One region of the Aliikangiella aequoris genome, then DNA from elsewhere that is predicted to be linked to it. Evidence: predicted binding sites of a transcription regulator. Region 1 holds the regulator's gene; each other region holds the start of a gene.
What was found. The regulator sigma-54, encoded in region 1, starts transcription at its own class of promoters, with help from an activator protein. The targets are predictions, from matches to a motif close to TGGCACNNNNNTTGCTNT.

Region 2: a site for sigma-54 is predicted at 3,709-3,726, ahead of ACUR5C_RS05660 (flagellar hook-length control protein FliK). Genes of this name have one in related genera too.
Region 3: a site for sigma-54 is predicted at 5,643-5,660, ahead of glnA (glutamate--ammonia ligase). Genes of this name have one in related genera too.

What each region holds. Positions count from the first base shown of each region.
Region 1 covers NZ_CM132298.1:2,767,622-2,775,313, forward strand. Annotated here, with positions in the region: gene kdsC (3-deoxy-manno-octulosonate-8-phosphatase KdsC) at 1-144, shown strand, start outside; gene lptC (LPS export ABC transporter periplasmic protein LptC) at 144-770, shown strand; gene ACUR5C_RS11980 (LptA/OstA family protein) at 754-1,443, shown strand; gene lptB (LPS export ABC transporter ATP-binding protein) at 1,443-2,168, shown strand; gene ACUR5C_RS11990 (RNA polymerase factor sigma-54) at 2,459-3,955, shown strand; gene hpf (ribosome hibernation promoting factor) at 4,059-4,346, shown strand; gene ptsN (PTS IIA-like nitrogen regulatory protein PtsN) at 4,453-4,908, shown strand; gene rapZ (RNase adapter RapZ) at 5,053-5,907, shown strand; gene ACUR5C_RS12010 (HPr family phosphocarrier protein) at 5,921-6,184, shown strand; gene ACUR5C_RS12015 (transcriptional regulator GcvA) at 6,251-7,153, opposite strand.
Region 2 covers NZ_CM132298.1:1,274,957-1,282,648, reverse strand. Annotated here, with positions in the region: gene fliN (flagellar motor switch protein FliN) at 1-183, opposite strand, end outside; gene fliM (flagellar motor switch protein FliM) at 187-1,182, opposite strand; gene ACUR5C_RS05665 (flagellar basal body-associated FliL family protein) at 1,189-1,734, opposite strand; gene ACUR5C_RS05660 (flagellar hook-length control protein FliK) at 2,180-3,631, opposite strand; gene ACUR5C_RS05655 (acyl-CoA dehydrogenase family protein) at 3,785-5,509, opposite strand; gene ACUR5C_RS05650 (response regulator) at 5,592-6,008, opposite strand; gene rplS (50S ribosomal protein L19) at 6,715-7,071, opposite strand; gene trmD (tRNA (guanosine(37)-N1)-methyltransferase TrmD) at 7,064-7,692, opposite strand, start outside.
Region 3 covers NZ_CM132298.1:3,615,374-3,623,065, reverse strand. Annotated here, with positions in the region: gene fur (ferric iron uptake transcriptional regulator) at 1-361, opposite strand, end outside; gene ACUR5C_RS15675 (outer membrane protein assembly factor BamE) at 564-923, shown strand; gene ACUR5C_RS15670 (anti-sigma factor family protein) at 941-1,207, opposite strand; gene ACUR5C_RS15665 (RNA polymerase sigma factor) at 1,207-1,809, opposite strand; gene ACUR5C_RS15660 (WD40 repeat domain-containing protein) at 2,021-3,019, opposite strand; gene ACUR5C_RS15655 (FKBP-type peptidyl-prolyl cis-trans isomerase) at 3,142-3,909, shown strand; gene ACUR5C_RS15650 (Mpo1-like protein) at 4,007-4,327, shown strand; gene ACUR5C_RS15645 (DMT family transporter) at 4,407-5,396, opposite strand; gene glnA (glutamate--ammonia ligase) at 5,718-7,127, shown strand; gene ACUR5C_RS15635 (DUF4124 domain-containing protein) at 7,288-7,692, shown strand, end outside.

The DNA of each region.
Region 1 (7,692 bases):
GCAGACGCCTACTCGTTTGTACGCCAAAATGCAGACTATGTAACAGTTCAGTCTGGGGGAAGTGGCGCAGTGAGAGAAGTAGCAGACTTACTACTCTCAGCTCAAAACAAACTTGAAAATATTTTAACTAGCTACTTAAAGTAATGAACAATCGTTCTAAATTGCTCTTAGTTATTATATTAGCAACTAGCTTGTTAATAATTAGCCTTTTGCCGTCGCAACCTAACGTAAAAACTATTTCAAAAAGTTTACCTGTGGTTGAAGCCGACAATTATTTTGCCGGAGTGCGCATTGTTCAGTTTAATCAAAATGGTTTGCTCGAAAGCCAATTAAAAGCGCGTCAGCTACAGTACTTTCAAGCTAAAGACACCTCGTTACTGACGGCTCCGGTAATAACGCTAAAACAGTTTGATTTAGCGAAAAATGAACCATTAAATCAGCCAGTAGAACAAAGCCAATGGAAAATAACCTCACAAACAGGCCAACTTGATCACGCAAAACAAGTCTTAGTGCTCGACTCTAATGTAGAAATACAACAAGCGGCCTCAGAGCAACTTGGCTCTGCTGCACCCAATGAGTTAAAAATTTACGCCGCCGATCTTAGTGTGTTTTTAAATCAAAAGAAAGCGCGCACAGCAAGCAGCGTAAATTTAGTACAATCAAATTTTATGACTAAGGCGCAAGGGCTAGAAGTCGATTTTGAGCAGCAAACATTTAGTTTAAATCAAAAAGTCATCACTCTTGGAGTTGAAAATGAAGCAAGCAATTAAAGCTAGCAAGCTCTTTTTAATTAGTTTGTTTGCTTGTTATGTTCAAGCCAATACCAACTTTAAAATCACCAGCGACAGCTTAAATGGCAACATGAAAAATAATGTCATGGAGTATTTAGGTAATGCGCAACTTTTACACGAAAACAATCAAATTAATGGGGACAAAATCATTGCCTTTAATGCCAAAAATAGTGCCAACAAACAGGTCGAAATTCATGGCTCTCCCGCCATATTAATGCAAACCCCAAAAGCCCCCATGCCAGAACGGAAGCTTTTTGCCAATAAAATTAATTATGTTGAGAGCACTAAAGCAATCGAAGCGTGGCACAATGTCGTCATGATCCAAAAAGAAAACAATACAAAAAACCTTAAAATACAAGGTACACATTTAACTTCAACGCAATCTCCTGAGTTTGAGTTAAAAGTGCAAGGTACTCCCTTAGAATTAAACATAACACAGCAAGGCGCTATGGAAATACATGCCAAAGCTAAAGAGTTGACCTATGCAGAGCAAACTAAAACAATTACTCTCATAGGCGATGTGGTTCTAACTAATCAACAAGAAACGATACGAGCTCAAAAAGTAATCTATCAAATTGATAACGGTCAAATTGAAATTCCCAAAATGAGTACGGGCCGAGTAGAAATTATACAAAAAAAGAAGCCAAAATAATGAGTCACTTAAGCGCCAAAAATCTTGCAAAAATTTATTCAGGAAAAGAAGTTGTTTCCGACGTTTCATTAGAAGTAAAAACTGGAGAAATTGTTGGCCTGCTAGGGCCTAATGGTGCTGGAAAGACGACCTCTTTTTATATGATAGTAGGCTTAGTCAATACAGACCGAGGAAGCATATCACTGGATCAACGCGATATTACCGATTTAGCAATGCATGAAAGAGCCAAACTAGGTATCGGTTATCTCCCTCAAGAAGCATCAGTTTTTCGAAAGCTGTCGGTTGAGCAGAATATCATGGCAATTTTAGAGCTTAATAAAAACTTAACCGCTCAGCAGCGAGAAGCTAAAGTGCAAAGCTTGTTAGAAGAGTTTCAAATTACGCATATTCGCAAAAGCCAAGGTATGGCACTCTCTGGTGGAGAGCGCCGGCGAGTAGAAATAGCTCGCGCACTTGCTAATGACCCTAAATTTATTCTATTAGATGAACCTTTCGCTGGCGTTGATCCTATTTCTGTTAGCGATATTAAATCAATCATTCAACATTTGCGCGATCGCGGTTTAGGCGTTTTAATTACCGATCATAATGTACGTGAAACACTCGATGTTTGTGAACGTGCTTATATCGTTCAATCCGGTCACCTATTAGCCAAAGGGTTGCCGCAAGAAATACTCAACAACCAAAAAGTCAAAGAGGTCTACCTTGGCGAAAACTTTACTTTGTAAAGCCAAGATACAATTTTACTCTGTCTCCAACGATTCATACCCAATTAAAGTTTTATACCACTAAAACGCTACACTTTTAGTACATTTTATAAGCAGAAATATTTTTATGCACTTTTGCACTTGAATATGGTCCAAATGATCTGCATATTAAGATTAACGGTAAACAAAACCAATTAAAAAACATACGGATTATTGTCAATTAGTAACGACAATTTTCACCTGACTAGAATTTAACTGCTATAGTTATAAATAAGAGAGACGCATGGCAAGTCTCTGGACAATAAAACTGAATGAAACAATCTTTACAGCTTAAAATTGGTCAATCTCTAACCATGACGCCTCAGTTGCAGCAGGCGATTAAATTGTTGCAATTGTCAAATTTAGACCTTCAAAGTGAAATTCAAGAAACGCTCGACTCTAACCCACTTTTAGAGGCAGAAGCGCTTGAAGAACAGACTTCGAATGCAGAACAAAATACTCCCCAAGAAAAACCCAATGCAGAATCCTCTGTTGATAGAGACACCAGTGATCAGTTAGCTGATGATAAAATAGCCTCTGAGTTACAAACCGACACTCAGTGGGAAGACTGGGGATACACTTCACAGGGGCCAAACTCCAACTATAACGCCAGCGATGGGACTCAGTTAGACTACCAAGGCGAAACGAGCGAATCACTTCGTGATCAACTTCAATTTCAAATTGATATGACTAACCTCTCTGATATTGACTACGCCATAGCCACTATATTGATTGACTCGATAGATGATCGCGGCTATCTGCAAACCACCTTAGAAGAAGTCGTTGCTATGTTCGCTGAAGAATATGACGAACTGGTAGAGCAAGAGTCAATTGAGTCGGTCGAAGTAGACGAAGTTGAAGCCGTGCTGCACCTATTACAAAGTTTTGAGCCTGCGGGCATTGCCGCAAGAAACTTACAAGAATGTTTAATCATTCAATTAAGAAAACTAAAAGCTGGTGTTGAAGGCGCAGACCTCGCCGAAAAAGTCATTCAACAGCAGTTTGAGCACCTTTCAAGTCGCAATTACCGGCAAATTATGCGGGCTATGAACATTAGCGAAAGCCAACTTAAATCTGCTATTGACCTCATACAAACGCTCGATCCGCGACCAGGTAATCAGCTCACGGAAAACACCGCGCAGTATATCATTCCCGATGTGTTTGTGAGCAAAGACAGCAACGGTATTTGGGGAGTAGAGCTCAACGGTGGTAGCACCCCCAAGCTAAAAATTAATGACGAATATGCGGCTATGATTAAGCGCGCCGACAATAGCCCAGACAACACATATTTAAAGAATAATTTGCAAGAAGCCAAATGGTTTATTAAAAGCTTACAAAGCCGAAATGAAACCTTACTTAAAGTAGCTTCATGTATTGTATCAAAGCAAATTGGTTTTTTAGAGTACGGCGAAGAAGCGATGAAACCATTGGTGCTAAACGATATAGCAGAAGAAGTCGACATGCACGAGTCAACGATTTCAAGAGTAACAACACAAAAGTTTATGCACACCCCACGTGGCATTTTTGAATTAAAATATTTCTTCTCTAGCCATGTCGGCACTACGGCAGGCGGTGAGTGTTCGTCAACAGCCATAAGAGCTGTTATAAAGAAGTTAATTAGTGCAGAAAACCAAGCCAAACCATTAAGCGACAGTAAGTTAGCCAATTTGTTAAAAGATCAAGGAATCAAAGTTGCGCGTCGTACGGTAGCAAAATACCGTGAAGCTATGTCTATTCCGCCTTCAAACGAGCGAAAGAGACTACTTTAAACAACGCGGTAATATTGATTCTTTAAGTATTAGGCTGATTATTAATAGTTTTAGTCAATTAATAATCAACTAATTTTCCATCCACAAACGAAGGAATACAATTATGCAAATTAATTTAACCGGTCAACATCTTGATATTACAGACTCTTTAAGAAACTACGTGTATGACAAGTTTGAGAAAATCGAGCGTCATTTTGACCATATCAATAATGTTCACGTGATTTTACAAGTCGAAAAAATTCGCCAAATTGCTGAAGCAAAGTTAAATGTTAACGGCGGTGAAATATTTGCTAATAGTGAATCAGAAGATATGTATGCCGCAATCGACAGCCTTGTGGACAAGCTCGATAGGCAGGTGATTAAGCACAAAGAAAAGATGATTCGTCATTAATCCTTTAAAATTGTAAGAATTGTAAAAATACCACTAAATATAACAGGGCCTAATGTGTTAGAGTGCGACACATTAGGCCCTATTAATTTTTAAGAATGTTGTTTAAATGAAAATTAGCCAGCTAATCACACCAGAATCAACTTTTTGCCACTTAAAATTAAGTAGCAAGAAAAAAGTGCTCGAAAAAGTTAGTGAAGAGCTAGCCAAGCGTATCGGCTGCCCTTCGGAAGAAATATTTGAGAGCTTGTTAACCCGAGAAAGACTGGGTTCTACTGCGTTGGGCAACGGTATTGCCATACCGCACGGCAGAGTAAAATCTTGCCAAGATGCAACCGCTGTATTTATTCTATTAGAAGAACCAGTCGATTATGACGCCCCCGACAACCAAGCTGTTGATATTATTTTCGCCATCATGGTTCCAGAACAAGCCGACGAAGCGCAGTTAAAATGCTTAGCAGCTATTGCAAAAGTATTGTCTGAGCCTTCTGTTGTTGCCCAAATACGCCATGCACACTGCAATGATGCGCTATTACAAATTTTTAATAAAGCTACAAGCCAATAACGTCGATTGATTCACAAAAAATTACAACAATTAGACTCAAACACTAGCCAGAAATCAATCTCGCGTTACTATAATAATACCTGTCACCAAAAAAGTATTTTTAGGCTCTAGAACTCGGCCATACTGGCCAACAAAGGGAAAGGTATGAAACGTATTATTGTTAGTGGGCGATCGGGCTCAGGAAAAACAGTCGCTTTAAGAGCGCTTGAAGATCAAGGCTTTTATTGTGTTGATAATATTCCGGTTAAACTCATTCCAGCGCTTCTTGACCAAATTGATAGCCATTATCCAGGGTTAGCTATCGGCGTAGACGCTCGCAATGTTACCCATACAGTAGAAGAGTTTGACAATTTAATTAAGCAAATTGAAGCAAGCCAATACCACCTAGATGTCATCTTTATTGACGCGAATGATGCAACCCTGCTTAAACGCTTTAGCGAAACTCGCCGTCGCCACCCGTTAACCGCCGAAGGCTACTCTTTAGCCGAGGCAATTGAGCAAGAAAAGCAACGCCTAGAGCCAATAACTCGCTATGCAGAGCTAGTGATTGATACAACTTCTAAGTCCCCCCACGAATTATGTACTATGATTGTGAATAGGGTTTTAGGAGAGCAATCATCGCATTTAAGTTTATTGTTCACCTCATTCGGCTTTAAAAACGGCGCACCGAACGATGCAGATTTTGTTTTTGACGCGCGTTGCTTACCAAATCCCTATTGGGACGAGAGTTTGCGCAGTTTTTCTGGAAAAGACGAACCAGTTATTGAGTTTCTAGACTCTCAGCCAGACGCTCAAGAATTTTACTGGCAACTTAAAATATTTTTGCAAACCTGGATCCCTCGGTTTGAACAAGATAATAGAAACTACCTTACGGTTGCTATCGGATGTACAGGCGGTCAACACCGCTCGGTTTACGTAGCAGAAAAACTTGCAAAAAACTTTAAGGCACTGTTCCCTAACACGCAAATTCGGCATAGGGAGCTAGACAAACAAAAATAAAGACAAGGAGCTTATGCCTTCAATTCAATGTAAAGTCACCAATAAAAAAGGAATGCATGCTCGTGCAGCTGCGCAAATAGCTGCTTTAGCCGTTACATTCGACTGTAATATCGAGCTGAAGCACAAGGCAACCACCGCTCCCGCAAATAGTCTGATAAAACTTCTAACCCTTAATGCGCCTCAACATGCCGATGTGGTAATAACAAGTGAAGGGCCACAAGCTGAAGAAGCGTTAACCGCACTACGAGAGCTATTTGAAGCCGGTTTTGGCGAATAATAGGCTGCAACTATTTAAACCCCAAGTGACCAACCCCCTATAGATTAATTGTGAGCGAGTTTAGTTTTACACTAATGCGCTACTTTCTAATTGTACTGTTTGCAGTAACCAGTCGGTAAAAGCTTTAATTTTAGGCCTTTCTGCCGACTCTTTTGGGCAAACGATATCGTAAGAGTAATCACTTTCTAAAGTTAGCTCAAACGGTCTAACTAGCCGCCCTGCTTGAACATCGGCTTGCGACAATACTAAATGACCCATTGCAATCCCTTGCCCATAAATTGCAGCTTGCTGAACCATCGCAGTATGACTAAACACCGGGCCACTATTTAGAGGAATCCCTTTGACTCCAGCAAACCGGAGCCAACGGCGCCAGTCATCGGTAGTCCCATCATGTAAAAGGGTGTGTAAACGCAAATCTTCTGGAGAATCTAAGGGAATATCACCTTCTAACAAGGCTGGCGCACATAACGGCGTTAATCGCTCGCTCAATAAGGTTACAGAATGCATCCCAGGGTAGTCGCTTTTTTCATAATATATTGCGATATCGACATCCTCGCGCACAAAATCGACTAAATCATCACTGGCCTTTAGACGCACCTCAATTTCAGGGTAAAGCTTTTTAAACATAGTTAAGCGTGGTACTAACCATACCGTCGCAAAAGTAGGAACAACGCTGACGGTAAGCGCACCACTGGCACGATTAGCTTTTATTTCCTCTGTTGCTTGGCTCAGTATCTCAAAAATATCCCTAATTTTGGGCCAATAATTTTGTCCTTCATCGGTTAAAAGTAGTTGTCTATTTCGCCGGATAAAGAGTGGCACTCCCAAAAATTCTTCTAATGACTTTATTTGATGACTCACAGCAGCTTGGGTGACAAAAAGCTCATCGGCAGCGCGGGTAAAACTTAAATGTCTCGCAGCGGATTCAAACGCTCTGAGGCTTTTTAATGGAGGTAATCTTCTCGCCATGAAATAATCTTCTCGCTTATTTCGGATTAGTTTTATTTATGCGAAACATTATAAATGATCGTTTGAAGCGAAACAATGACACAAGTATAGTTCGCCCCGTGTTCAGGAACACATTGATATTTGAAGTGATTGACCCATATCAGATTGATTAGTCGCACTTCCTCTAACATTTTGCCAGTACAAATTGTTAGCAATCTATTTTCCAGTACGCAGGTATTTGTTCGCTAGCGTGAACATTTGACTAACAAAGAGCGATTAGTTACCGCTCTTGGCCTTAACGGGTTAGTCATGGCTTGAAGGATTAACTCAGTTAATACTTCAAGGATATACTCCGGTATATCATTGCTTATCAGGATTGTCTGCCCTTGAAAGATAAGCAGCAGGTTAGTTTAACCTTTTTGAGAGTTGTTTTATTTTATTTCTGTCCCAACAGAGTTTATTAGTGAGTGCTGTGACCTCCTACCCCTTTAGTGGTCCTAAATTTCACGGCAAATTACTATACAGGCCTGCTTTTGCAGGCCTTTTTTTTTTCCTATTTT
Region 2 (7,692 bases), 1.5 Mb from region 1:
CCCTACTTCCATTGAAAGTGAAACCGGAATATCTAAAATAACATCAAGCTTCTCATTATCAACAGACTGAGAACTACCTTCATCTTCTTCTAGTTGAGGCATTTCTGCGCTTTGCGATTCTGACTCTGCTTGCTCGTTCATTGCATCTGCCCAATCGTCAGTGCCGTTATCTTCACCTGCCATGAATTAATCCTCTACAATCGAACGCATGATATGTTCACGCGAAATCTGTTCTTTAATTTTTACTGCCATATAGCCATTAGATGTACCAAAACTCGCTCTAAAGCATGGCATGTTGCCAGCATTTAAAGTCACTTGATCTGGTAACTCGATGGGTATAATGTCACCCTCTTTAAAATCCATTACATCGCGTAAGCTCACTTCTGTTTCAACCAAAGTGCTACTGAGTTCGACTTCTGCGGTTAAAATTTCTTCACGCAAAGTATCAGTCCAGCGATCGTCTACGTCATCGCGATCGCTTTGAATACCAGCATCTAACTTGTCCCGAATGGGCTCTAGCATTGAGTATGGAATGGTGACATGAAAATTACCGCCACCACCATCAAGCTCAATATTAAAACTGCACACACACACTACTTCACTCGGACTTACAATTGTCGCTAGCGCAGGGTTAACTTCTGAATCCATATATTCAAAGTCTACCTTCATTACCGGAGACCAGGCTTCGCGTAAATCGACAAAGGCTTGTTGCAAAAGCAATTGAATAATGCGTCTTTCAGTTGGAGTAAATTCTCGGCCTTCTATTTTTGCATGGAAACGTCCGTCTCCACCAAAGAAGTTATCAACCAAAATAAAGACTAATTTGGCTTCTAAGGTAAATAAAGCGGTACCTCTTAATGGTTTTATTTTCACCATATTAAGGCTGGTAGGAACAAACAAACTATGAATGTACTCACTAAACTTTATCATTTGTATGCCATTCACAGAAATTTCAGCGCTTCGCCGCATCATATTAAACAGGCTTATTCTCATATGACGTGCAAAACGCTCATTAACCATTTCTAGCGAAGGCATTCGCCCGCGGACAATACGATCTTGTGAAGAAAAATCATAAGGCCGAGCAACCGAGGGATCTAGCGAATCCTCATCGGTATCAATATCACCATCGTCGACACCATGTAATAGCGCATCGATTTCATCTTGGCTTAATAAATCAGACATATATCATCACTGCATTACAAAGCTAACAAACAAGACTTTTTCAACTGTTGGCTTTCCTACCAATTCAGTTAATGTGGCTTGGATAGTTTCTAATGCCTTCTCCTGTAGTTTAATGCGCCCGTCCGGCACTTTCACGTCTTCGACGGTTTGTTGACTAATCAACATTAAGACATCGTTCTTTAACTGCGGCATATGCTGTTTAACGGCATCTTGCGCGTCACTTCCACGCACCATAAAAACCATTTTTATTTGCACCGTGCGATTTTTAGGTTTACCCGGTAGGTTGGCAGTAATTGCATTAGGGACACCGATATAAATAGGCTTCTCTTTAGGCTCACCAGGAGCCGGCGCTGCTGCCGCAGCAGCTTCTCCATCAGCTGCGCCTTCAGCAGCTGGTGGGGTTTCATCGCCGCCCATTAAGAAAAATGCCGCTGCCCCACCACCAATTAATAGAACCGCCGCAATAATAATAATGAGTTTGCCTTTGCCACCTTTCGCAGCTTCGCCATCTCCACCTACATCAATTTCTAAATCTTGATCATCATTTGCCATAATTTATTCCAATGTTAGTCATTTACTATAAAAGTAAAGGCTATATATCGGAAAAATGCAAAACTTATACCAGAAAAACAACTTTCAACAATATCCTTATAAATCAACAGCCTAGTTTCATTCAGACTCTACTGCTTAATAAAAATGTCAAAAAGTTGTCTATTAAAAACAACAAGCTAGTGGAAACAATAGGAAAAACCTTCGAGGAGTCATTTTTATGACATTGCGCGTATGAAGGCGAGTTTTTCTAGGGTAAATAGACTCTATGATAGAAAAGCTTAAACGAACAAGAATTAAGTCAGCAGCCAGAAAGTTTAAGGCTTTTGTTTTTATTCGCTTTAAAAAAAACCGTTAAATAACTCGCTTAACAACTCATTTAATAGCAAATATTAGCAAAGCGAATTTATTGAATGAAACTGACCAAGCTAAAATAACGGCTGCGCAGTTAACTATAAACATCAACAAGGTTGTGATTAATCTCTTGAGTTATGGTTTGTTGGTCGCCAGTCTGATTTTCCGCGAGCATGCCCGCTTGCTCTTTATTATCAGAAGAATCGTCTTTTTGCTCGCCGGCGCCTCGCTGGTTGACACTGGCTTCGCCTAAATTAATTCCACTGTCTGCAAGCATTTCTTTTAGCTTTTCCATGTGCTCCGACAAAGCATCTTTGGCCGCTTGATTATTCACCTGAAAAACAATATTAGTCTCACCGTTGGTTTGCTGAATTTTTACATTCATTGGGCCTAACTCTGGCGGATCGAGCATAATTTCTGCACTAGACATTGCCTGTTTAAACATCCATTGAATTCGCATAGCTAAATTAGCTGGAATATTACCTTTTAACTGCAACTGTTGAGGCATTTCTGGCTGCACAGACGTTTTTAAGCCTGCTTTAGTGTCACTATGCTCTACATTAGAAAGCGCTCTAATGCCTTCAACAGACTCTAATGCACTTAAATTGGAACGCGCGTTAGACTGCGTTTTAGATTGGGTTTCGTTGAGTAAGCTGGCAACCCTATTTAAGCTCCCTAATTGATTGTCTAGATTTGTGGCCGAAGGACTCATTTGTAACTGACTAAAAAACTCCTGGCGTTCAAGCTTAGACGCGTTGGCTTGGGCTAAGCCAAGTTTATGGTTAAGTTTTGATTCATTTGCGGCATCATCGCTGCCATGTAGCGCATTTTGAATTGCGGCTAAATCTTTGCCCGCATTTTTTGAAAGCGTTGCCACTCCCTCTCTGCCTAATTCAACTTCAGCTGCGCCACTTTTTTCTGGCATCAAGGCGCTTAGCTGTTCAGCTTTTTGCAAAGCCGCTTGGTCAGCTTTAACTTGACCCGGACTTTCTTGACCCTGACTTACTTGCCCAGCATTAACTTTATCGGCTTTGCTAGCTAACAATGCACCACCTAAAAGCTGATTGCTCGCATTGCTGTCTGTGCTCTTAATTTCTATCGATGCAGAGTGAAGTGTCGGGTCAAGGCTATCTAACATACTAGCAGACTTTGCAACCATCTCTTCTACTGGATCTTTAGGTAAATCAATAACGATTAAATCGTCTTTTTGCTTTTTATTTTTAGTAAAACTAACTTCAAAATTGTTAACAATGGGGAGTGGTTCCATGTCTAACGGTAACTGGTTGCCACTTTTTGCGGCAAAATGTGGCGAGTCGTTAGCTGATAAATCAAGCGTTGGGGTATTTTTATCAGCTAAATCGCCTTCATTTTTCAGAAAATTTAAAACGGATGTGAAGCTTTCAGGTCTGTCATGAGAACTATAGGTTAAATCTAATAGGCTTTCTTTCCCATTGATTTTAAAGAAAAAATTAGCATCACTCGCATTTGAGGCTCCCTCTTGCTGTGAGCTTTGGGTAGACCACAAAGGTGATAATAAATTTAGCATATCTGTTCTCCGCGCAACAATTTAACCAACAGCACTATTATTAGTAAACTTTGGTTAGTCATAGTCTTTACGAAAATACAGCATTAAAAGTGCCAACTTTGCAGCTTAACCGTTAAGAAAAACAAATAAGCCACTACTCAACAGCCTATCTTTTTAGCAAGTTAATTTAGGGGCGGCTCTTTCTATCAGTTGTTCAAATGCAGTATTACTTTGCAACGCGCCATACATTTGACTTGGCCGACTTCCTAAACGACCGTTTATAAATGCCTCAGCTACAAATGCTGGTGAGTAATTAATTAATACCGACGCTTGCCACAGAAGTGCCATTTTCTCTACCCAGTATCTCAAGTCTGTTTCTGCAATTTTATTTTGGGCTAATGCATTTTTGAGTTGGCCTAATGAATCATCGTAAGCTTTAAATTTTGCCTGAGCTTGCTCCAACTCGTTTATAAAATTAGCTGTGACTTTAGGCTCTTTAATAATAGCGCGCGCGACATCTAAGCACTGAATATTACCCGACCCTTCCCAAATGGCGTTAACTGGAGACTCTCGATACAAACGGGCAAGGACATTATCCTCAACTACTCCCACCCCGCCAATGGACTCCATGGCTTCATAGGTATGTTGTGGTGCACGTTTACAAATCCAATACTTTCCAATGGCTGTGCCAATTCGCAATAGCAGCCTTTCAGACTCTTGGGCTTGATTATCTAGCGCTTTTGCCAGCCTTAAACTAATCGCTAGCGCAGCTTCAGACTCCAATGCTAAATCGGCCAGCACATTTTTCATTAGCGGCTGCTGTTGTAAGTTTTGCCCGAAAACTTCTCTTCCGCCCGTATGGTGTATAGCTTGAGCCACGGCCAACCGCATAATTGCGGAAGAGCCAAGCATACAGTCGAATCGTGTTAACGACACCATTTCTAAAATAGTCTTAACTCCGCGTCCTTCTTCGCCAATTAACCACGCAAAAGCTTCTCTAAACTCTACTTCTGACGACGCATTAGAAATATTGCCCATTTTGTTTTTTAGGCGCTGAATAAACATTGAGTTTTTGGTGCCATCAGGTCGCCACCTAGGTAATAAAAAACAAGACAATCCACCTTCTGCTTGGGCTAAAACTAAGAATGCATCGCACATGGGTGCGGAACAAAACCATTTGTGACCGGTAAGTAAATAGCTTTTTCCACCGCCACGAAGGTCTATTGGTAGCGCTTTAGTTGTATTCGCCCTAACATCTGATCCGCCCTGCTTTTCTGTCATGGCCATACCGATGGTAACGCCTTGTTTTTCATAAAAAGGTCGATTTTGAGGATCATAATGGTTCGCTGTTATTTTCGGCAACCAAACTTTGGCAATATCTGGTTGGTGTTTGATCGCTGGAACCGCAGAAAAAGTCATGGTTAAAGGACAGCCGCTTCCCGGATCGGCTTGAGTATGTAAATAGGCAATACCGGCTCTAATTACATGCGAACCTAAATCGGGCGTTGTCCAAGGTAAGCTATGATGACCTGCTCGAATCGCTGCGTCCATTAACTGGTGATAGGCAGGGTGAAAGTTGACTTGGTCGATTCTATGCCCAAACCGATCATGCGTTTCAAATTCGGGTTTAAATTGGTTGGCTGAAAATCCAGCGGTTAACAATTGATTCCCGACCTGATGACCATAATCACTTAAACGCTCCTGCCCCCATGCGCCACCAAACTTTTCAATGTAATGGTTTAAAACTTGGTCACTAGTGTATGCGTTATAATTTTCAAGCGCAGTAGGCTGATTAAAAACTTGGTGGGTCTCAATAGCAGGATTAGTGTGGCTGAACCGGTTATTCTGGTTGTTGTGTTTGTCTTTTTTAATTTGATTGCTTTGATCGTTACTGCCCATGGGATTCTCTCACTGCGACGACGATTAGTAGAATATATCATAATCACCGTTTTAATCGAGCAGCTTAACTTGGCAAGCCCAATTATTGCAGCCAGGTTCGGTGTAAATCTCGCATTATTTCAACCAACTCTTCAAACTTGTAAGGCTTTACCACAAAGCGATCGGCATTAGACTGGCGCCCAATGATAATTTGCTTTTCTTCTATTGTGCCTGAAAACAAAACCACAGGAATATCGGCGAAACTAGGTGTTGCCTTAAGCTCAGCTAAGGCATCAAGCCCGCCCTTTACTGGCATAATTAAATCTAAAAGAATTAAACCAGGCTTGGGGAATTTGTCTACGTCTTCAAAAGGAGGCTGATTATTCAAATAATCAAATAGCTCAACCCCATTTTCAACCGTAACTAAAGGGTTAAAAGCGGCAATTTCGTGTAAGGCGAGCTGAACCAGCAAGTGATCTTCTTTGTCATCATCTGCAAAAACTATCGGGAGTAAACTCATCGACTACACTCCAAGTTAAACCATAGGGCAAAACATTTTGCCTTCACGCCCAAGTCGGATGCAGCCTGAATAGCTCATATTGAACTTTTCACAGTAACTAGTCAATTGATTAAGCTGTTTAACGTCTTCTATTTGATAAGTAAATTGAAAATTCGCCTTTTACAAAAATCGACCTATTAAAGCGTTCAAGCTTATTTGATCTGGTTTGTAAAGTCTCGGTTCCTCCCCTTTCTAAGGGGAGGTTAGGTGGGGTTGTTAGCACTCCCAGTCGAATACTCGGGATAATTCTTTCGTTGAACGTCCGGCTTACCCCCTCTAACTCCCCCTTGAAAAGGGGGAGGAGCAATATCCGCTTTATGCCAGCTTTTGCCGGTCGAGCAGTAACCCAGTAATGTCAGCTTATGGCCGTTTTCAAAATAGCCAGTTGTACGATTAGCTCGAACTCTTTATTCTATTTAGCCAAGTCAAGTATGAGCTACTAGCCATTAATTTATTAACACACTAATTTAAAATACTTCAACTTTAAACCTGAATATAGAATTTAACTCAAGCGCTACTAGCTAAAATCAAGCCGACGTAAGAGCAAGTTTTTTACGGTTTAAGTTATCATAGGTGAAGGCATCAATACGTATATTACTATCGTGTATAAAACCCACCCACAAAAAAAGGCGCTAAAAAGCGCCTTTTTTAAAAAATCAGTCGTTAATTATTTTTTAACGTCTAACTTTTCTTTGATTCTAGCAGACTTACCGCTACGCTCACGTAGATAGTAAAGTTTAGCTTGACGTACATCACCACGACGCTTAACAGTAATGCTGTCAACCATTGGGCTGTATGTTTGGAAAACACGCTCAACGCCTTCACCGTAAGAAATTTTTCTTACTGTAAATGCAGAGTTTAGGCCACGGTTTTTAACACCGATAACAACACCTTCAAACGCCTGTAAACGCTCACGGTCACCTTCTTTTACCTTCACCTGAACAACGACAGTATCACCTGGTGCAAAATCAGGGATTTCTTTACTCATTTGTTCCTGTTCCAGTTGATCAATTATCTTACTCATTGTCCACTCCTGGGTTTCTAATATCTAACGAATCTTTATTTTTAGTTTCTAGCGCAGCTTGATGCTCTGCTTGAAACTCCGCGAGCAACTTTTGCTCTTGTTGGGTTAATTCTTTTTGTTGCAGTAAATCAGGTCGCCTTAACCAAGTTCGCCCTAACCTTTGCTTTAATCGCCAGCGTTCTATGTGCTGATGATTTCCGCTCAACAATACTTTTGGAACTGACTGACCTTGGTACACTTCTGGTCGAGTATAATGAGGATGATCGAGTAAACCATCAACAAAAGAATCCTCTAACGCAGAGTCTTCGTGTCCAAGTACACTGGGTAATAATCGAGTCACCGAATCAATTATTGCCAAAGCGCCTAGTTCGCCGCCGCTTAGCACAAAATCGCCAAGCGAAATTTCTAAATCAATATGCTGCTCAATAAATCGCTCATCTATGCCTTCGTATCGACCACTTACTAAAACTAGATGTTCTGTTTCTGCAAGTTGTGTCACTAACTGATGATTTAATGGCTGCCCTTGAGGCGATAAATAAATCACAGTTGCTGGCTTAGTTTGCTTAGCAGCTAGAATCGCTTTTTCAAGCGGTTCAACTTTCATCAACATCCCCGGACCAC
Region 3 (7,692 bases), 850 kb from region 1:
TAAGTTCATAGCCGTGTTTTTCGGCAATTTCGTGTTGTAGCTCTTCTATTGCTTTGCTAACAAATTCAATGACTTTTCCGCTGTCTACGCACACCATATGATCATGATGCTCATCTCCGCTTAGCTCAAACACTGCGTGCCCATCTTCAAAGTTATGTCTTGCCACTAAGCCTGCCGACTCAAACTGAGTGAGTACGCGGTAAACCGTTGCTAAGCCAACATCTTCACCATTTTCTAAAAGTAGCTTATAAACATCTTCTGCACTAAGGTGTTTTTGGTCGGCATTTTCAAGTAAGTTTAAAATTTTTAAACGCGGTAAGGTAACTTTTAAGCCTGCATCTTTTAATTGTTGGTTGTTCAAATTTGGCTCCCTAGTGAATGACTCAATATTTTTTTGAGTTTTAATGGAATTAAATGACTTTAAAATGGACTATAAAACACATTATATTCTTTTTTTAAGGCATTTTGCACAAATTCATATAGAATACGCCCTAGTTTGGCATTTCTTACTGAATTGCTCGAGTGTAATAGATGCTCATTCTCTTGTTTAAACAGGATTTTATATGCTTAAAAAATTATCATTGTTGTTAGTACTTCTGCTTACAGCTTGCGTATACCGGTTAGATGTTCAGCAAGGTAATATTCTTGCGCAAAAAGATATTGATAAACTGCGCCCTGGTCTAACTAAAAACCAAGTCGTTTTTGTTTTAGGCTCGCCTGTCCTTCAAGATACCTTTGCCGATAATAAATGGGTGTATTTGTATACCTATAATAATGCTCGCCTGAATCAATTAACCAAGAAAAAGCTAGAGTTGGATTTTGTCGACGATAAATTGGTTGCCGTTAAAGGGGATTATGATCTGCCGGCTAGCTTTCAGCAAGCTAGCGAAGAAGCGGAAACCGGTTCAAATAACAACCAATAAAAATATTGGCGTTAAGTTTAGTCACCGGTTTTTGGCGTTTGCTTAAAGGCTGGTGATTGACGCTTGTACAAATTAAGCATGGTTAGTTTTAAGTGGCTATCGGGCACTTTATGCTGATTAACTAGCCGGATAGATTGCGCTGAAATGTTGATTTGTTTCTGATAGCGGCGGCATAAACGGCACATGATTAAGTGAAGCTTTAACTTCATTCGCTTTAAGCCTGTAATAGGCGTATCAATGTTATGTGAAAGTTGCTCAGCCACTTGCTTACATGTTGGCATCATTAGCACTCTCCTGTTTCTTGAAAATGACTGATTACTTGTAATACCTTATCTCTGCCACGGTGCAATAAGACCCGTAAATTAGACGGGCTTACGTCTAAAATGTTACAAATTTCGTCCATTGATAGCCCGCTCGCGTCTCTTAAGCGTAACGCTGCTTTTTGGTTTTCTGGAAGTTGGCTTAGGCTTTTAGTGATGCAATTCTTTAATTCTTGGCTAGCTAAAATAGCTTCAGGGGAGTCGCCGTCCCACTGTGCACTAGGATTTGCCCAATGTGCGTTGCTATCAAAGCGCTGATCGCTGTTCCAGTTATCTTGCATTGATTCAAGCGAAACTGAACGTTTTTCTTTGCGTAATCTTGTTTTTGCTTCATTTGCGACAATTCGCAGTAACCAGCTTTTAAGTGAAGAGCGACCTTCAAATTTAGGTAGTGCTTTTAAAGCCGACATCCAAGCTTCTTGGATTACTTCGTCTGCAATACTACTTCCAGTTATTGACTGTGCAATTGAATACATAAGCGGGTAGTAACTTGCAAAAAGAGACTCAAAGACTTTCTCGTTGCCAGCAAGTAACTGTTTGACTATTTCTTGATCGCTTTGTTGCACTCACTTGCTCCGCTTTTTTATTAGTCTGGCAGAATTCTATTTCTTCGAAATTGTTTGGAAAGGCTTTAAAATGACAATGTGTAGCAAGCTACACATTGTCATTAAGCAATTGAATTAATTTACTTAATTTAATTGCAGAGGCAGATCAGGCGTCTTAGCCCGAAACCAAAGCATACCAGAGTGATCGAAGGGTTCAAGTAAAAATTACGACTTATTGAGTGCGATTAGGTATTGCCCAAGACTCACCAAAACCAGCTGAACTTTCACTGTAAAGAATTTGGTCGTTAGGGGTAAACGCTAAGTCGTAGATTATTGCGCCCACTGGTTTACTCACATCGCGGGTGGTTGCTCGCCACTGTTTAAGGCGTTCTCCAGTTTCAATCTGCCAAAGATTAATTTTTCGGCTTGGGGCCCCTGTCGCGACATATTGTTGATTATGCGAAAAACGTGCAGCGGTTATTACGTATTCGCGTGGCTTGAGTTTAAGCTGACTAAGCAAAGCCCCAGTGCTTAAATCCCAAATAAATGCGTTTGCTTTCGTTCCAGCAGTAAAAGCTTTACTGCCATCGCTAGACAACTTTAAAGTTGTCACCCGCGAGTCGTGTTCAAATAGCCGTTTTGGCTTGCCTGTTTTAGTATTCCATAAAACCGCACGATAGTCGTTTCCTCCGGTAAATGCCCATAAACCATTTGCTGAGAGGTCAACATCGGCAATTGCTTCGGCGCGATGTCCGGTAAACTCCAGACGGCGGCCAGTGGTCATATCTAGGTGAATCGCTAGGCCGGACTCTAAACCAAGTAAAACATAGCGCCCTAAATTTGAAATCGCGACAGCGCGGATAGCTGCCGGTGCTTTCCAGTAACCATAGCTTTGGCCGCTGGTGGTATTCCAAATAATAAAGGTATCTTCACTGGCGGTGATAGCGCGGAGACCGTCTGGCGATAAATTTACCGCTGTGATTGCTTTTTCTGGGTCATCGTTATGTCGCCATAGAAACTTAAGTTGATTATTGTTTAGGTCCCAATAGGCTGCACCAAAGTTGACGGATGCAATAACCGCATGGGAAGCGTCGTTCGATATTGCAGCATCAAAAATGCCCTGCGCTGCGTGTTGGTGGGCCGCAATTGATTCAGGTTGGGGTTGGCAGGCAGAAAGTATGATTAAACTGCAAACTACTAGTATTTTCTTTAGCTGTACGTAGTGTATCATTTAGCTGCTTTTTCCATGATTTAGTTAAGCGCTTGATGTTATTAGTAGTTAGAGTATAGACTGCGCAATCATTTTGGGAAAATTTCAATAAATAAACTTAATAAAATAAAGAGGCTAGTCTCGTGAAAAGATATTTAACAGCGATGTCAGTCGCGGTTTTACTTACTGCGTGTCAGCAAGGCAGCGATGCAACTGATAGCAAATCTGACCAAAAAACCAGTGATTCAAAACAAGCAACAGTAATAGCTGATAAAGATAAAATGTCTTATGCCATTGGTATGAGCATGGCGTCAAATGTGACTCAGCTTAATAATGACTTTAAATCGGTTGGCATTAACTCAGACGCAGTTAAGCAAGGCTTTTTAGAAACTTTAGCGGGTAACTCGGCCATGACTGAAGAGCAGTTAGGCCAAGAAATGCAAATCTTCCAACAAAAAATGCGGGTAGCTCAGCAAGCAAAGATGCAAGAAATGCAAGCGACTCAAGCTGCTGAAAACCAAGCTTACTTTGCTAAACTAGATGAGTCTGGGGAGTATACTAAAACTGAGTCTGGCTTATACTACAAAGTGCTAACCCCTGCACCAGAAGGCGCAGCAAAACCAGCACCAACTGATATGGTTAAAGTCCATTACGTTGGTACTTTTACTGACGGAAAAGAGTTTGATAGCTCAAAAGAGCCTTTCCAGTTTTCGCTTCAAGGTGGAGTAATTGACGGCTGGCTAGAAGGCGTTAAATTGATGTCTGTGGGTAGTAAGTATCAATTTGTTATACCGCCAGAGCTAGGTTATGGAAGTAATCAGCGTGGCCCTATACCTGGAAACTCAATCTTGTTATTTGACGTTGAGTTGTTAGAAATAGTTAGCAAAGAAGCACCAGAAGAAGCTAAGTAATTCTTCCAAATCCTAAAAACCTCTCTTTATTGAGAGGTTTTTTTTGCCTGTAATTTGGTGTAGTTTTAAATTAGCGGGTTAACAGGAGGACGAAAAGTTGCAAATCTATACCTCGTTTGAAGAGTTTTGGCCTTATTATTTAGCCGAGCACCGTAAAAAGAAAAGTCGCTTGTTGCACTATTTTGGAACGCTTGCATCTTGTGTAATGTTAATCGGGGCAATAATTACTCAGGCTTGGCATTTACTACCTGTGGTTTTGATCGTCGGCTATTTACCTGCTTGGGTTGGCCACTTTTTTATTGAAAAGAATCGTCCGGCGACTTTTAAGCACCCGCTGTGGTCGTTACGTGGTGACTTTAGAATGTTAAAGTTGGCACTTTTGGGGCAGCTTGAACAGCAATTGGCGTCGTTAGATTAAGGTTTATCGCCCTAAGTATTTTGCGTAAAACATAGGGCGACTTATGCGGCTCTCCTATTGGAGCGCGGTGATTATGCAATTATACCTTGGCAGAGGAAGGCTCAATGGTTTCAGTTTGTCTTTTAACCAACTCGTCTACGTAGGCTTCTTTGATTAACGATTGTTCTATAAATACAGTTTTGCGTTTGGGTTTCAGCTGACTATAAATAACGCCGCCAAGTATCAACAATACAGCAAAAGACTGCATATTGTTTAAGCTTTCGTCTAAAAGCAACCAGCCAAAAAACAAAGTGCCTAATGGCAGCAAGTTCATCCAAAGCCCTACTTGGCTTGCGGGCATAGCGCGTAAAGAGGAGTTATATAGAATAAACGCAATAACATTAACTCCCCAAGCTAAAAACAAGATTGAGAAGAGCACCTCTGCAGAAACCTGTTGAGGCAGCCCTTGATTAAATAAAAGCGCAAGAGGCAAGAAAAATAACGTGCCAAAAAACGCTTGCATACTGGTTAAAAACAGCGGCGAGTAGCGCTCGCTTAATTTTCGGGCCAATATGCTGTAACCCGTGGCAAAGCCAATAGCGATAAACTCTAAACCATTGCCTAGTAAGTGGTTACTCCCTTGCTGAGTGCTGTCTCCTGTCACTGATAGCAATATTGCGCCAATCACTGCGAGTAATCCGCCGATGACCATTCGCCGATTGATCACTTCATTTAAAAAATAAAAACCAGCAATAGTGACCATAAAAGGGTGGAGTGCGGTAATCATTCCCGCTTCTGAAGCGCTAGTGTAGGTTAATGCCAAGCCTTCAAACACAAAGTATAAGCATGGTTCACACAAGACAAGGCCAAGTAACAGCCAGCCATCACCAGGCTGAAAGTTATCTTTTTCGTGACGCACTTTAGGCATAAAAAACATTAATACCGCGACCGCCAACAACATTCTTAAAAATACCGTGGGAAAAGGCCCAAGTTCTGAGACTGCAATTTTCATAGCAATAAACGAGGCGGCCCAAATTAAGACTGCCGCAATGACTTGGCTTATAGCGATTGTTTGGCGAGATGCTTGCATTACTCTACCCTGTGCAATTTGTGTACAATAAGCGCTGAAGTCTACTGGTTTAAATAAACTCTACAATCGAAATATTTTACTGCTTCGGATTAGTTTTTTTTATCTGAAATTTAACTTTTCGTGTAGCGCTGCTGTTTGCACCAAAATGGCGCACAAAAAAGATGTATTTGCACCAAAATAATACATTTTATTGGCTGGCAGCGTCTATAATGCAGGGTAACGCACAAAAATAAGCATTTATAAAGTTGGCATTACAATTGCAGTTGCGAACTCAGTTATAATTATTAATGCTTTAAAAAACTACTTTTTGAGGAAAAAACCATGGCTAATAACGACATCATTAAGATGATCGAAGATAACGACATTGCTTTTGTCGATTTACGCTTTACCGATACCAAAGGAAAGGAGCAGCACGTAACGCTACCTTCGCATTGTATCGATGAAGACTTTATGGAAGAAGGTAAAATGTTTGACGGTTCGTCTATTGCTGGTTGGAAAGGCATAAATGAATCAGACATGGTGTTAATGCCAGATGCAGATACTGCAATGATTGACCCGTTTTGTGAAGATGCAACGCTTAATCTACGCTGTGATATTTTAGAGCCTGCAACTATGCAAGGCTATGATCGTGACCCTCGTTCTGTTGCACGACGTGCTGAAGCTTATCTAAAGTCTACTGGTATTGCTGATACTGCTTTCTTTGGTCCTGAGCCTGAGTTCTTCTTGTTTGATGATGTACGTTTTAGTATTGATATGAAAGGTGCAACTTATCAAATAGATTCAAACGAAGCTTCTTGGAACTCAGAGCGTCGTTATGAAGGCGGTAATATGGGGCATCGTCCGCGCGTTAAAGGCGGTTATTTCCCTGTTCCTCCAGTTGACTCGTCACAAGATATTCGTTCACAAATGTGTTTAGTGTTAGAAGAGTTAGGTATTCGCACTGAAGCTCACCACCATGAAGTAGCCACGGCTAACCAAAATGAATTAGCGACTCGCTTTAATACTTTGGTTAAGAAAGCTGATGAAACTCAAGTAATGAAATATGTGATTCATAATGTTGCTCATGCTTATGGCAAAACTGCGACCTTTATGCCAAAACCTGTTGTTGGTGACAATGGTAGTGGTATGCACGTTCATCAGTCTTTAGCTAAAGATGGCGTGAATATCTTTGCCGGCAATAAATATGGCGGTTTGTCTGAAGATGCCTTGTTCTATATTGGCGGAATCATTAAACATGCTCGCGCTTTAAATGCGATTACTAATCCTTCTACAAACTCTTATAAGCGATTAGTTCCCGGCTACGAAGCGCCAGTCATGTTAGCCTATTCAGCTAAAAACCGAAGTGCATCAATTCGAATTCCTCATGTACCTAGTGAAAAAGGCCGTCGAATTGAAGTTCGCTTCCCTGACCCAATGGCAAATCCTTATTTAGCTTTTGCAGCAATGATGATGGCGGGTCTTGACGGTATTCAAAACAAAATACATCCTGGCGATGCAATGGATAAAGACTTATATGACCTGCCTGCAGAAGAAGCTGCCGAAATTCCAACTGTGGCGACTTGTTTAGAGTCTGCTCTTGATGCACTTGATAAAGATCGTGAGTTCTTAACTCGTGGTGGCGTATTTAGTGATGACTATATTGACTCTTACATTAAACTTAAGCGTGAAGATGTTGCATATTTAAACATGACAACTCACCCAGTTGAGTTTGATATGTACTACAGCCTTTAAGTTTTGGCTAGTTAAACTAAAACCCAGCTTTATCGCTGGGTTTTTTTTGTTTAAAAATAGGCTAAGTACCGCTGGTTAAATCATTAGAATAATTTTGTATTTTTTAGCGATTAACGTACACTGAGAGAAATAGACTACCTGAAAATTAAGAGGTTCTAATATGAAACTATTTTTAATGCTGTTGATGAGTGTGTTTGTCTGCGTGACCGGCATTGCTGCAGAGGAGAAAAAGAAGTTTTATAAATGGGTCGATAAAAACGGTAATGTTCATTACTCAGATCAACCTCAAAATGGTGCTAAAGAAATAAAAATTGAAAAAGTACCCACGGTGAAAATTAAAAGTAGCGGAAACCCCCTTGCTGCTATGCCGACTGACGAGCCTGCTTCAAATGCAACTAGTGGCGGTGCTGCAAGCAGTGCTATTCCTTATGACGAATATACTTTGTTAGAGCCAGAAAACAATGCAGTAATCAGAAATAATGCTGGAGCAATAACCTTAACCGCAAACTTAGAGCCGAGTTTACAAAGTGGGCATCAAATTCAGTTTATTTTAGACGGCTCGCCT